DNA from 2 places in the Rhodopseudomonas sp. NSM genome. Region 2 is predicted to be linked to the other one. Evidence: riboswitches for the same ligand, from Rfam matches in the RefSeq annotation. Region 2 holds a riboswitch; the other holds the start of a gene.

Region 1 (5,118 bases), on a different contig from region 2:
CCACATCTCGGCGATGTCGGAACGACGTATCAATGATCCGCGCGAGGTAGTGAAGCCGGGCCAGGTGGTGAAGGTGAAGGTGCTCGAGGTCGACGTGCCGCGCAACCGGATCGGGCTGACGCTGCGGCTGTCGGATCCGATTCCCGCGCCCGGCGAGCGCCGCAAGGACGGCGGCGGCAATGCCAAGCTGGTCGATCGCTATCGCCCCAAGCCGGAGCCGAAAAGCACCGGCGGCGGTGCTTTCGCGGCCGCGCTGGCGAAGGCGGCCGAGAACAGCAAGGGCAGATCGAAGTAAGCGGCCGCCGACCCCGCATCGACGAGCCGGCTCGCGCCCATGCGCAGTCGTGCCCTCGGCTGGATCGCCGAAGGCACGACGCCGCCCTGCCTACTTGATGTTCCGCTGCACGAAGGCGTGCACTTCGGCGGCGATCAGATCCTTGTCGTGATCGATCGTCGCGACGTGATAGGAGCGATTGAGCCACAACAGCTCGATGCGATCCGAGCCGACATTGTTGGCGATCACACTGGCGTTGTTGGGCGACAGCACGTGATCGACCCGGGAATTGATCACGAAGGTCGGGCATTTGATCCGCGGCAGCAGCGCCCGCGCGGTGGCGGCCAGCCCGAGCACTTCTTTCATGCAGACGACCGGCACTTCCGGATAGGCCAGTTCCTTGGCCTCGGTGTCCATCATGTCGGAGCCGATGCCCGGAATGGTCTCCGGAAGCCCGCGTGCGAACGCGATCGACGCCATGTCGGGCGATTCGATCTGCGCCGCCGCGTTGATCGGGATCACGCCGCTGACCTTGTCCGGATGCATCGCCGCGAGATACAGCGACAGCGTGCCGCCCATCGACAGGCCGGCGACGAACACCTTGTCGCACTTCGCGGAAATCTCGGCGAGCGCGTCCTCGGCGCAAGCGGCCCAGTCGGCCGCGGTGGTCTTCGCCATCGCCGCCGGCGAGACGCCGTGCCCCGGAAGGCGCGGGCCGAGCACGGTGTAGCCCTGCTCGCCGAGCCGCTCACCGAGATAGCGCATGCTCTGCGGACTGCCGGTGAAACCATGCACCAGCAGGATGCCGATCTTGCCGCCGTCGAAGGAAAACGCTTCCGCTCCCGGTAGGATCACGTCACTCATCTCGATCTCCATTCGTCGTTGCAACCGATCTTTGCCGGTTCGAGGAATGAATAAGCGATCACCGCGGCCACCACAAATCACCCCCTCACCGCGTCCGACACCGACGAGCATTATGGAGCCGGTCCGGGGCTGCCGCCACGGCTTGCTTCAGATCAAATCCGGCAAAGCTTCGATGTGCTTGGTACGTTGCAATCCCCATAAGGAACACGCCTCTCGTACCATGGCCCACCCGATGAGACGTCGAACACGGGGCCTGCTCTGCGGCGCGCTCGCCTTGGCTATCAGCGCAGTGCTGCCCGGCATGGCGATCGCCGGTGCCGCCCGGGTCGCGTCGATCAACATGTGTACCGATCAGCTCCTGATCGCGCTGGCCGATCCGGCGCAGATCGTCGGCCTCGGGCCCTATGCCCGCGACCCGCATCTGTCCTGGTCGGCGAAGCAAGCGCGCGATTTTCCGCGGCTGTCGGGCGAAGCCGAGGACCTGTTGATGCTGGCGCCCGACCTTGTTCTCGCCGGCCGCTACGGCAAGGCGGCGACGCGGGAGCTGTTGCGCAGCAATGGAATTCCGATCGAAGAGTTCGACGTCCCTCGCAACATCGACGACGTGAAGGCGCAGATCCGGCGTGTCGGCGAACTGGTCGGCCATCCCGAGCGTGCAGATGCGATCAATGACCGGATCGATCGATCCGTCACGCGCACCCGCGCGGTGGCGTCGCGTTGGCGCGACCGCATTCTTCCCGTCTCGCGACGCGGCTGGGTCGCGGGCAGCGACGGTTTGCTGAGTTCTCTGCTGGAGGTCGCAGGCCTCTCCAATGCGGCATCGGAGATCGGCCTCGTCTATGGCGGCTTTGCGTCGCTGGAAACGATCGTCGCCTCACGCCCGGACCTGCTGCTGCTCGCAGAGGACAAGCCGTTCGCGGAGGATCAAGGCACGGCGCTGCTGCTCCATCCCGCGATCCAGCACGCCTATCCGCAGGGCCGCCGTCTCGTCTTCCCGGATCAACTGTCGATGTGCGGCGGGCCGATGCTGCCTGCCGCGCTGGATCAGCTCGCCGATTCGATCGAGCGGATTCACCGGGACAAGGACGCGTCCGTGACACGGCCGCACCCTTGACGAGGGCCGCTACGCGTCGCGCAGCGGCGTGGCGTCATTCCGACGACGCCTCCTTGATCCGCTTCGGATCCTGCTCGCTTCCGTCCCACAGCTTCGGCTTCTCGAGCCACCGCTGGATGAAATTCCAGGAGCGACGATAGCCGTTGTGCGGCAGCGTGCAGGCGCTGCAATCCTTCCGTCGCTGGCCGTGGCGATCGGTGAACACCTGATAGGGTCCCGGGCACTCATAGGCGATCAGCGGGCAGTAGCAGAACAGACAATTGAATTCGCGCGCGACGCCGGGATGACACGGCAGAAACGGACAGGCCTCGTTGGTGAAGCCCTTGAAGGCCTCGTTGGTCGTGGTGTCTTTGGGTTCCATGCCCACTCCATGGCGAAGCCCTCGACGGCCCCGCATTGGCGCACAGGCGTGCGTCGTGCCGCCCGCCCGATCACGGGGGCGAGCAACGCGCGACAATGACCGCCCGCGACGCCGATCGATCTGGCGATATCAGCAATCTGCGCTGGGACGACGGCGAACTACGTCTGATTGATCATGGGATTCTCCGCTGTCGACCCGCCGTCGACATCAAGTGGACGATTGCCTTCGGCCGGTCTCCTGGCTCGCGGATATGGTCCGGATCGCCTTCCCGAGCGCGACAACGATCGCTCAGTGGCAGCTTGATCGCGAACGATCCGCTTACAGTTGCGGGGGCAGCCGCGGAATTGGCGAAAAGCTCGCCGCACCGCATTCCCTGTTTCACCTCTCTTGCGAAGAGGCACCGAAGGCATGCCGAACAGAGCACGCCTCGCATCGACGCGCAAGCGCGATGCGGATTCGGGAACGACTACCAACATGCGCGGTGACGTCCACCGCACGATCAGCAGGGAGCATTTGCACCTTCGTCGTAGAGCCCGACTCTCGCCTCCTCTCATCTTGCGTCCGGCGGGTCGTCGTGCTCTTGTCGGATCGTCTACGGTGCCTCTTCGCAAGAGAGGTGAAACAGGGAATGCGGTGCGGCGCGAAAGCGCCAAAGCCGCGGCTGCCCCCGCAACTGTAAGCGGATCGCTTCCGATCACACGCGCCACTGAGTCCGCCAAAACGGCCTCGGGAAGGCGATCGGGACAACATCCGCGAGCCAGGAGACCGGCCGTAGATTTGTGCAATGCCATTCGACGGTGGGTCGAAGAAGGACGTTCAGATGCCGCATCTGCTTTCCACGTAGCGCCCTCATCATCGTCGTCGACTTCGTTCTGTCGATGCTGTCCGAGCCTGCTCGCGACGGCGCGGAGATGTTTGTCCGACGCCTTCGAAGCGTCTTCCGCATGCGCGGAGGTACGCGCTTGTCTCCTCCTCATCATCTCGCAGCCCCATGCACGCACCACGAAGCGACCCGCGTTTCTGCACGATCACTGCCGTCGATCCCGCGCTCGAGCCGCTGCTACGCAGCCGGATCGATGCCAAGGCCAAGCCGCCGGGCTCGCTCGGCCGGCTGGAAGATCTCGCCGTGCAACTCGGACTGATCTGGCATCCGGCGCCGCCGCGCGCGGACCGCGCCACGGTGTTCATCTTCGCCAGCGATCACGGGATCGCCGCCGAAAGCGTATCGCCCTATCCGGCGAGCGTGACGCGGTCGATGGTCAGCGCCTATCTCGCCGGATGCGTCGGCGTGAATGTCCTGGCGAGAGCCGCAGGCGCCGACGTCTGCGTGGTCGATGCCGGCATCGACGATGACCTGCCGCCCTGCCCCGGGCTGATCGATCGCAAGATCGGGCGCGGCACCCGCAATGCCAGCCGCGAGCCGGCGATGACCACCGACGAGGCGCGGCGCGCGATCGACGCCGCCGTCGCGCTGGTCTGCGATGCGATCGACGGCGGCGTCGATATCGTTGCGATCGGCGAGATGGGCATCGGCAACACCACCTCGGCCGCGCTGATCACCCATCGTCTCGCCGCGGCGCCGATCGCCGACTGCGTCGGCCGCGGCGCGGGGCTCGACGCCGCCGGCGTCGCCCACAAGCTCGCCATCGCCGAGAAAGCGGCGGCGCGGACGACTGCCACCGCCCCGCTCGACGTCCTCGCCGAATTCGGCGGATATGAAATCGCGATGATGGCCGGCGCCGTTTTGGCGGCGGCGGCGCGGCGCCGTCCGGTGGTGATCGACGGCTTCATCGCCAGCGCCGCAGCGCTGGTCGCGGTGCGGCTGCATCCAGAAGCAAGGGATTATTGCGTGTTCTCGCACCGCTCGGCAGAGCGCGGCCACAAGGTCCTGCTGGAGACGATGGCGGCGACGCCCTATCTCGATCTCGGCCTGCGGCTCGGCGAAGGCACCGGCGCGCTCATGGCGATTCCGCTGGTCCGCGCCGCCGCCGGAATCCTCACCGAATTCGCTGATCTCTCCGACGTTCTGGCCGGCACGATCGGGCAGCGATCGTGATCCGCCGGCTGCAGCCCCTGCTGAACGCGATCCAGTTCATGACGCTGATTCCGACGATGGGCGCCTCGCGCCTCGACGACGACTGGGTGCTTCCGGCTGCCAAGTACTTCCCTCTGGTCGGCGCGCTGATCGGGCTCGTTAGCGGCGGCGTGCTGCTGATTGCCTCCACGATCTGGACGGGCCTGCTGCCAGCCACGCTCGCGGTTCTCGCCGGCGTGGTCCTCACCGGCGCCCTGCACGAAGACGGCGTCGCCGACACCGTCGACGGGCTGTTTGGTGGCCGGACGCGGGAGCAGCGGCTCTCGATCATCAAGGACAGCCGGATCGGCAGCTACGGCGCGGTGACGCTGGTCGCGAGCCTGCTCCTCCGCATCGTGCTCCTTGCGAGCCTGCCTCCCTGGCTCGGCGCAGCCGCGCTGGTGGCCGGACACAGCATCGGTCGCGCCGGC
Region 2 (5,118 bases):
TCACGGCGCAGGCTGTCGACGCCGTGCGGCCAGTAGGCTTCGCCGCCGAGCATCCGCAGGATCACGATCTTCGCTTGTGGCAGCGTGCGCTCGACATAGAGATCGACCGAGGCGGGATGGCCGAGCGCCAGCAGATTGGTCAGCCGCAGGCTCGGGAAATCATCGGGCAGCGTCGCCCGCGCCGCGGCGAAGGCGGCGAGGTCGGTGTCCGCCGCCGACAGCACCACGATCTCCGCGGGCGCCTGCCCCAGGTCGCGCGCGACGTCGCCGTCGTCGATGCCGGCGTTTGCATCGAGCTTCAGGTGCATGGGGGGCACCGCCGCGGCGCAACCGCCCTATCCACACATCGCAGCGTCATCCTGAGGTGCGCGCACGCTTGTGCGCGCCTCGAAGGATGGCCGCGGGCCGCGACGCTCGTCGTCCTTCGAGGCACGCCGAAGACGGCGTGCGCCTCAGGATGACGAGCTCGGTGAGCGGTCATGCTAAGCGCCCGCCAGTGCGGCGCGCGCCGCCGCCGTGTCGAAGCCCTTCAGGCCGATCACCACCAGATGGTCGGCGCGCTGCGCGTCGGGGCGGGCGAAGGCGAGGTCGATGCGGGCGCCGACCGCCTGCACCACCACCGGCGCCGGCTTGCCGGCGATCCTTGCGTGGCCCTTGACCCGCAGCACGCCATCGAGCCCAAGCGCTGCGCCGACGCGGCTACGCATGGTGTCGATGGTGTCCGCCGGCTGCGGCGCCACCACGATCGAATCGAAATCGTCATGGTCGTGTTCTTCGCCCTCGGCGTGGTGGCCGGCGCGGGCGGCGAGATCGTCCTCGGCGGCTGAGCCGAGCCCGATCAGCACCGACGGGGCGAGTGCGCCGTGCGACGGCACGATCCGCACGTTAGGCCGCAGCCTGGCTTTGAGCTTCGTCTCCAGCGCGGCGAGTTGTTCCGGCGTCACCAGATCGGCCTTCGACAGCACGACGAGATCGGCGCAGGCGAGCTGATCCTCGAACACTTCCTCGATCGGATCGTCATGCGTGACGTCGCGCAGCGCCTTGACCGCATCGTCGTCGAGCGGAATCCGGCCCTCGACCAGCGCGAGCGCGTCGACCACGGTGACGACGCCGTCGGCGGTGGCGCGGGTCTTCACCGCGGGCCAGGCGAAGGCTTTCAGCAGCGGTTGCGGCAGCGCCAGCCCGGAGGTCTCGATCACGATGGCGTCGAGCGGGCGCTCGCGGTTCAACAGCTTCTCCATCGTCGGGATGAAGTCGTCGGCGACGGTGCAGCAGATGCAGCCATTGGTCAGTTCGACGATGTCGCCCGGCGCGCAGACCGGATCGCCGCATTCCTCGACCAGCGCGCCGTCGAAGCCGGCGTCGCCGAATTCGTTGACGATCACCGCGATGCGGCGGCCGCTCGACTGGTTGAGCAGCGCGCGCAGCAGCGTGGTCTTGCCGGCGCCCAGAAAGCCGGTGAGCACGGTGACGGGGACACGGGCGGACATGATCAGTTCTCCTGCTTCAGCCACAGCGGCAGGCCGGCTGCGACGAACACGACATGGGGGACGGCGGCGGCGACGATCTGGTTGAGCCGGCCCTGGGCATCGCGAAAGGCGCGGCCGAGCGGGGTTTCGGGGACGAGGCCGAGCCCGACTTCATTGGACACCAGCACGATCGGGGCGGCGGCGACGCCGAGATAGCGCGTCAGCCGCTTGGCTTCGACCTCGGGATCGCGGCCGGCTTCCATCAGGTTGAACAGCCACAGCGTCAGGCAGTCGACCAGCACCGCGCGACCGCGGCCGGCCTCGCGGGTCAGTGCATCGACCAGCGCCAGCGGCTCCTCGACCGTGGTCCAGCCGTCGCCGCGGCGGGAGCGATGATGCGCGATGCGCTGGGTCATCTCGTCGTCGCTGCGGGTCGCGGTGGCGAGATAGATCTTCGCGAGCCCGCTGCCGGCGACGAGCTTCTCGCCGAACACCGATTTACCGGAGCGCGCACCGCCGAGCACCAGCGTGGAGACGAGCGCGGTCATGACGGGGCGCGCCCATCGTCCGGCGACCAGCGCAGCGGCGGCAGCCGCGCCACCATCCCCTTGCGCAGCACCTCGGCGCGCTGCCGCCACGGCACCAGGCCGAAAGCGCTGTCCCGATAGGCGGCAGCGAAGCCGGCGATCGCTGCGGCGCCGGTGTCGGGCAAAAGATCGCCGAACAGGAAGCTGTAGCCGTCCGCGCTCGACACCGCGACGGTGGCCGGGCGCTTGCAGACGCCGAGGCATTGCACCGGGCGCACCTGCAGATCGGCGGCGCCGCCGAGCGCGGCCCGGATCGCGTCGAGCAGCGGCGCGCCGGCGTTGCCGCCGTCGGAAGCCTTGCAACTGGTGCAGACGCTGATCATCACCGGACCGGTCGGGCGCGCCGATGCGTCGGTCTGTTCAACGTCTTGCGCGGTGGTCGGATGGTCGTTCGGGCTGAGATCCATGCCCTCGCTCTCGGCGGCGCCGTCTGGATCGGCGCCTTGCGGCTTCGAGCTTTGCCGGATCGCGCGGGGTGACGAACTCGCCACCGCCCTGCTTTCCGTCCGGTGCACCCCGCCCCGACGCCGCCAAAGCACAATTCGCGATGGCAGGTCTCCTGGCTCGCGAGTCGCTGCCCTTGTCGCCGCCTTCCCAGGAGTCCAGCAGGACATCCCAGTGGCCGAGGCGCGGGCTCGTCGCTTACAGTTGCGGGGGCAGCACCGGGATGGAGATCGCTCGAATCGAGTTCACTCGCACCGGATTCCCTTTTCACCTTCCTTGCGGAAGGACCATCGCCGGCCACGCTAGCTGCGGTACCCGGCGCGGTCAACCACGCGAAGGTGGTGTTGACGTATGGGCTCGGGACGAGTCAGTTGCCCGCCTTCATCAGCAGGGGACCATGATGCGGACCGACACTCTCATTGTCTGGCAGAAGCCGCCGATCGCGCCGGTGGATCCCGCGCTGTATGCCGCGTTGCGCGCGCGGGTCGACGGCAAGGCCAAGCCGCCGGGCTCGCTCGGCCGGATCGAGCATCTGGCGGTCGAACTCGCCGCGATGCGGCATCCGGCGGAGCCGCGCGGCGACAATGCGGTGCTGATGGTGTTCGCCGGCGATCACGGGCTGACCGCAGAGGGCGTGTCACAGTATCCCGCCGCGGTGACGGTGGCGATGGTGATGACCTATCTGGCCGGCAAGGCCTGCGCCAATGCGTTCGCGGCCGCGACCCATGTGGACGTCCGGGTGATCGACGCCGGCGTCGCCGCCGAGCTGCCGGATCATCCCGACCTGATCGGCGCCAAGGTGCGGAAGGGCACCGCCAATGCCGCCCGCGAGCCGGCGATGACGATCGCGCAGGCGGCGCTGGCGCTGGCCCGCGGCAGCGAGCTGGCGATCGCCGAGATCAGGGCCGGTGCCGACATCATCGCGCTCGGCGAAATGGGCATCGGCAACACCGCGTCGTCGTCGCTGCTGCTGCATCGGCTGGCGCCGGCGCCGCTCGATCATTGCATCGGCATCGGCGCCGGGCAGGACGCGCCCGGCATGGAGAAGAAGCGCGCCGCGATCGAGATGGCCGCCGCGCGCAGCGATGCGACCGCGCCGTTCGAGGTGCTGTGCGAATTCGGCGGGCTGGAGATCGCGATGATGGCCGGCGCCATCCTCGGCGCGGCGTCGCAGCGCCGCCCGGTGATCATCGACGGCTTCATCGCCACCGCCGCGGCGCTGCTCGCGGTCCGGCTCGCGCCGGAAGCGCGCGGCTATTGCGTGTTCGCGCACCGCTCGGCCGAGCGCGGCCACGACATCGCGCTCGACGCGTTGCAGGCGAGCCCGCTGCTCGACCTCGAATTGCGGCTCGGCGAGGGCACAGGGGCTATTCTCGCGGTGCCGCTGCTCCGTGCGGCGGCGCGGCTGATGACCGACGTCGCCGATCTCAGCGACGTGCTGGCGGGCAAATTGTGAGCCCGCGCGACAACGAGGTGACCACGATGATCGATCTGCACGACGCCGCCGCCGCCAACGCCCATCCGCCCGAATTCGACGCCGCGTTCCGCGACAAGTTCGCCGAGCTGATCGCATGGCGGCGCGACGTCCGGCGGTTCCGCCGCGATCCGGTGGCGCCGGAGCTGATTCATCAGTTGCTCGATCTCGCCCAGCTCGCGCCATCGGTCGGCAACAGCCAGCCGTGGCGGTTCGTCAGCGTCGACAGCGCCGCGATGCGCGAGAAAGTGCGTAGCAACTTCCTGCGCTGCAACGCGGTCGCCGCCAACGTCTATGACGGCGAGCGCGCCGCGCTGTATGCGCGGCTCAAGCTCGAAGGCATCGACGTCGCGCCGCGGCAGTTCGCTTTGTTCTGCGACCGCGCCACCGCGCAGGGCCAGGGCGTCGGCCGTCAGACCATGCCGGAGGCGCTGGATTATTCGGTCGTCGCGATGATCGAGACGTTCTGGCTGGCGGCGCGGACCCACGGCCTCGGCGTCGGCTGGGTGTCGATCCTCGATCCGGAACAGATCACCCGCGATCTCGACGTGCCGGCGGAGTGGAAATTCATCGCCTATCTCTGCGTCGGCTGGCCGGTCGAGGAGCACGTCGATCCGGAGCTGGTGCGGGTCGCCTGGCAGGACCGCACCCGGGCCGGGCGCGACGTCCTGTCGCGCTGAGCACCGGCTTTGGTCTGCGGGCGTACCAGTCTGCGCGGCGCGCGTAGTTGAAATTTGTCGCGTATTAAGCAAAGCGGCGCAGCCGTGCCGCAATTGCAAGATTTTGTCACAATCTGTCTCGATAGTCCGGCCCGTTCCGACAGGAGGACCGGATCATGACGACATCACGCACCAAGTTCATCGGCATCGCGACGATCGCCGCTGTCACGCTGTTTGCCGCGCCCGCGCTGGCCAGCAATCAGGCGCATCAGGGCAGCGTCAGCGAGGCGCCCGCGAATGGCTGCAGCTCCTACATGAAAGCGCCCGACGGCAGCTGGACCAAGATCCCGTGCACCGAAGCCGGCGCAAGCGCCGCCGCTTCGCGCCGCAACGGCACCCGGACGTCGGAAAAATCCGACTGATCCCCCGCTCGTCGCGCCGCTGTCGCCGGCGGCGTGACGCTGTCACGGGCGACGTCATGGGCG

Evidence for each region. Region 2 has a riboswitch for cobalamin ahead of ACTZWT_RS22820 (DUF1636 family protein). Riboswitches for the same ligand answer to the same signal wherever they lie in the genome.
Region 1: linked by a shared signal. The riboswitch ahead of ACTZWT_RS11270 (cysteine-rich small domain-containing protein) and the one ahead of ACTZWT_RS22820 (DUF1636 family protein) in region 2 are both predicted to bind cobalamin.

What each region holds. Positions count from the first base shown of each region.
Region 1 covers NZ_JBQTCH010000003.1:630,061-635,178, reverse strand. The annotation lists gene ACTZWT_RS11285 (Tex family protein) at 1-295, shown strand, start outside; gene ACTZWT_RS11280 (alpha/beta hydrolase) at 386-1,138, opposite strand; gene ACTZWT_RS11275 (ABC transporter substrate-binding protein) at 1,359-2,252, shown strand; gene ACTZWT_RS11270 (cysteine-rich small domain-containing protein) at 2,287-2,613, opposite strand; cobalamin riboswitch at 2,824-3,033, opposite strand; cobalamin riboswitch at 3,192-3,401, shown strand; gene cobT (nicotinate-nucleotide--dimethylbenzimidazole phosphoribosyltransferase) at 3,605-4,669, shown strand; gene cobS (adenosylcobinamide-GDP ribazoletransferase) at 4,666-5,118, shown strand, end outside.
Region 2 covers NZ_JBQTCH010000011.1:48,553-53,670, reverse strand. The annotation lists gene cobN (cobaltochelatase subunit CobN) at 1-308, opposite strand, end outside; gene cobW (cobalamin biosynthesis protein CobW) at 483-1,490, opposite strand; gene cobU (bifunctional adenosylcobinamide kinase/adenosylcobinamide-phosphate guanylyltransferase) at 1,493-2,017, opposite strand; gene ACTZWT_RS22820 (DUF1636 family protein) at 2,014-2,547, opposite strand; cobalamin riboswitch at 2,589-2,807, opposite strand; gene cobT (nicotinate-nucleotide--dimethylbenzimidazole phosphoribosyltransferase) at 2,901-3,956, shown strand; gene bluB (5,6-dimethylbenzimidazole synthase) at 3,983-4,654, shown strand; gene ACTZWT_RS22805 (hypothetical protein) at 4,810-5,055, shown strand.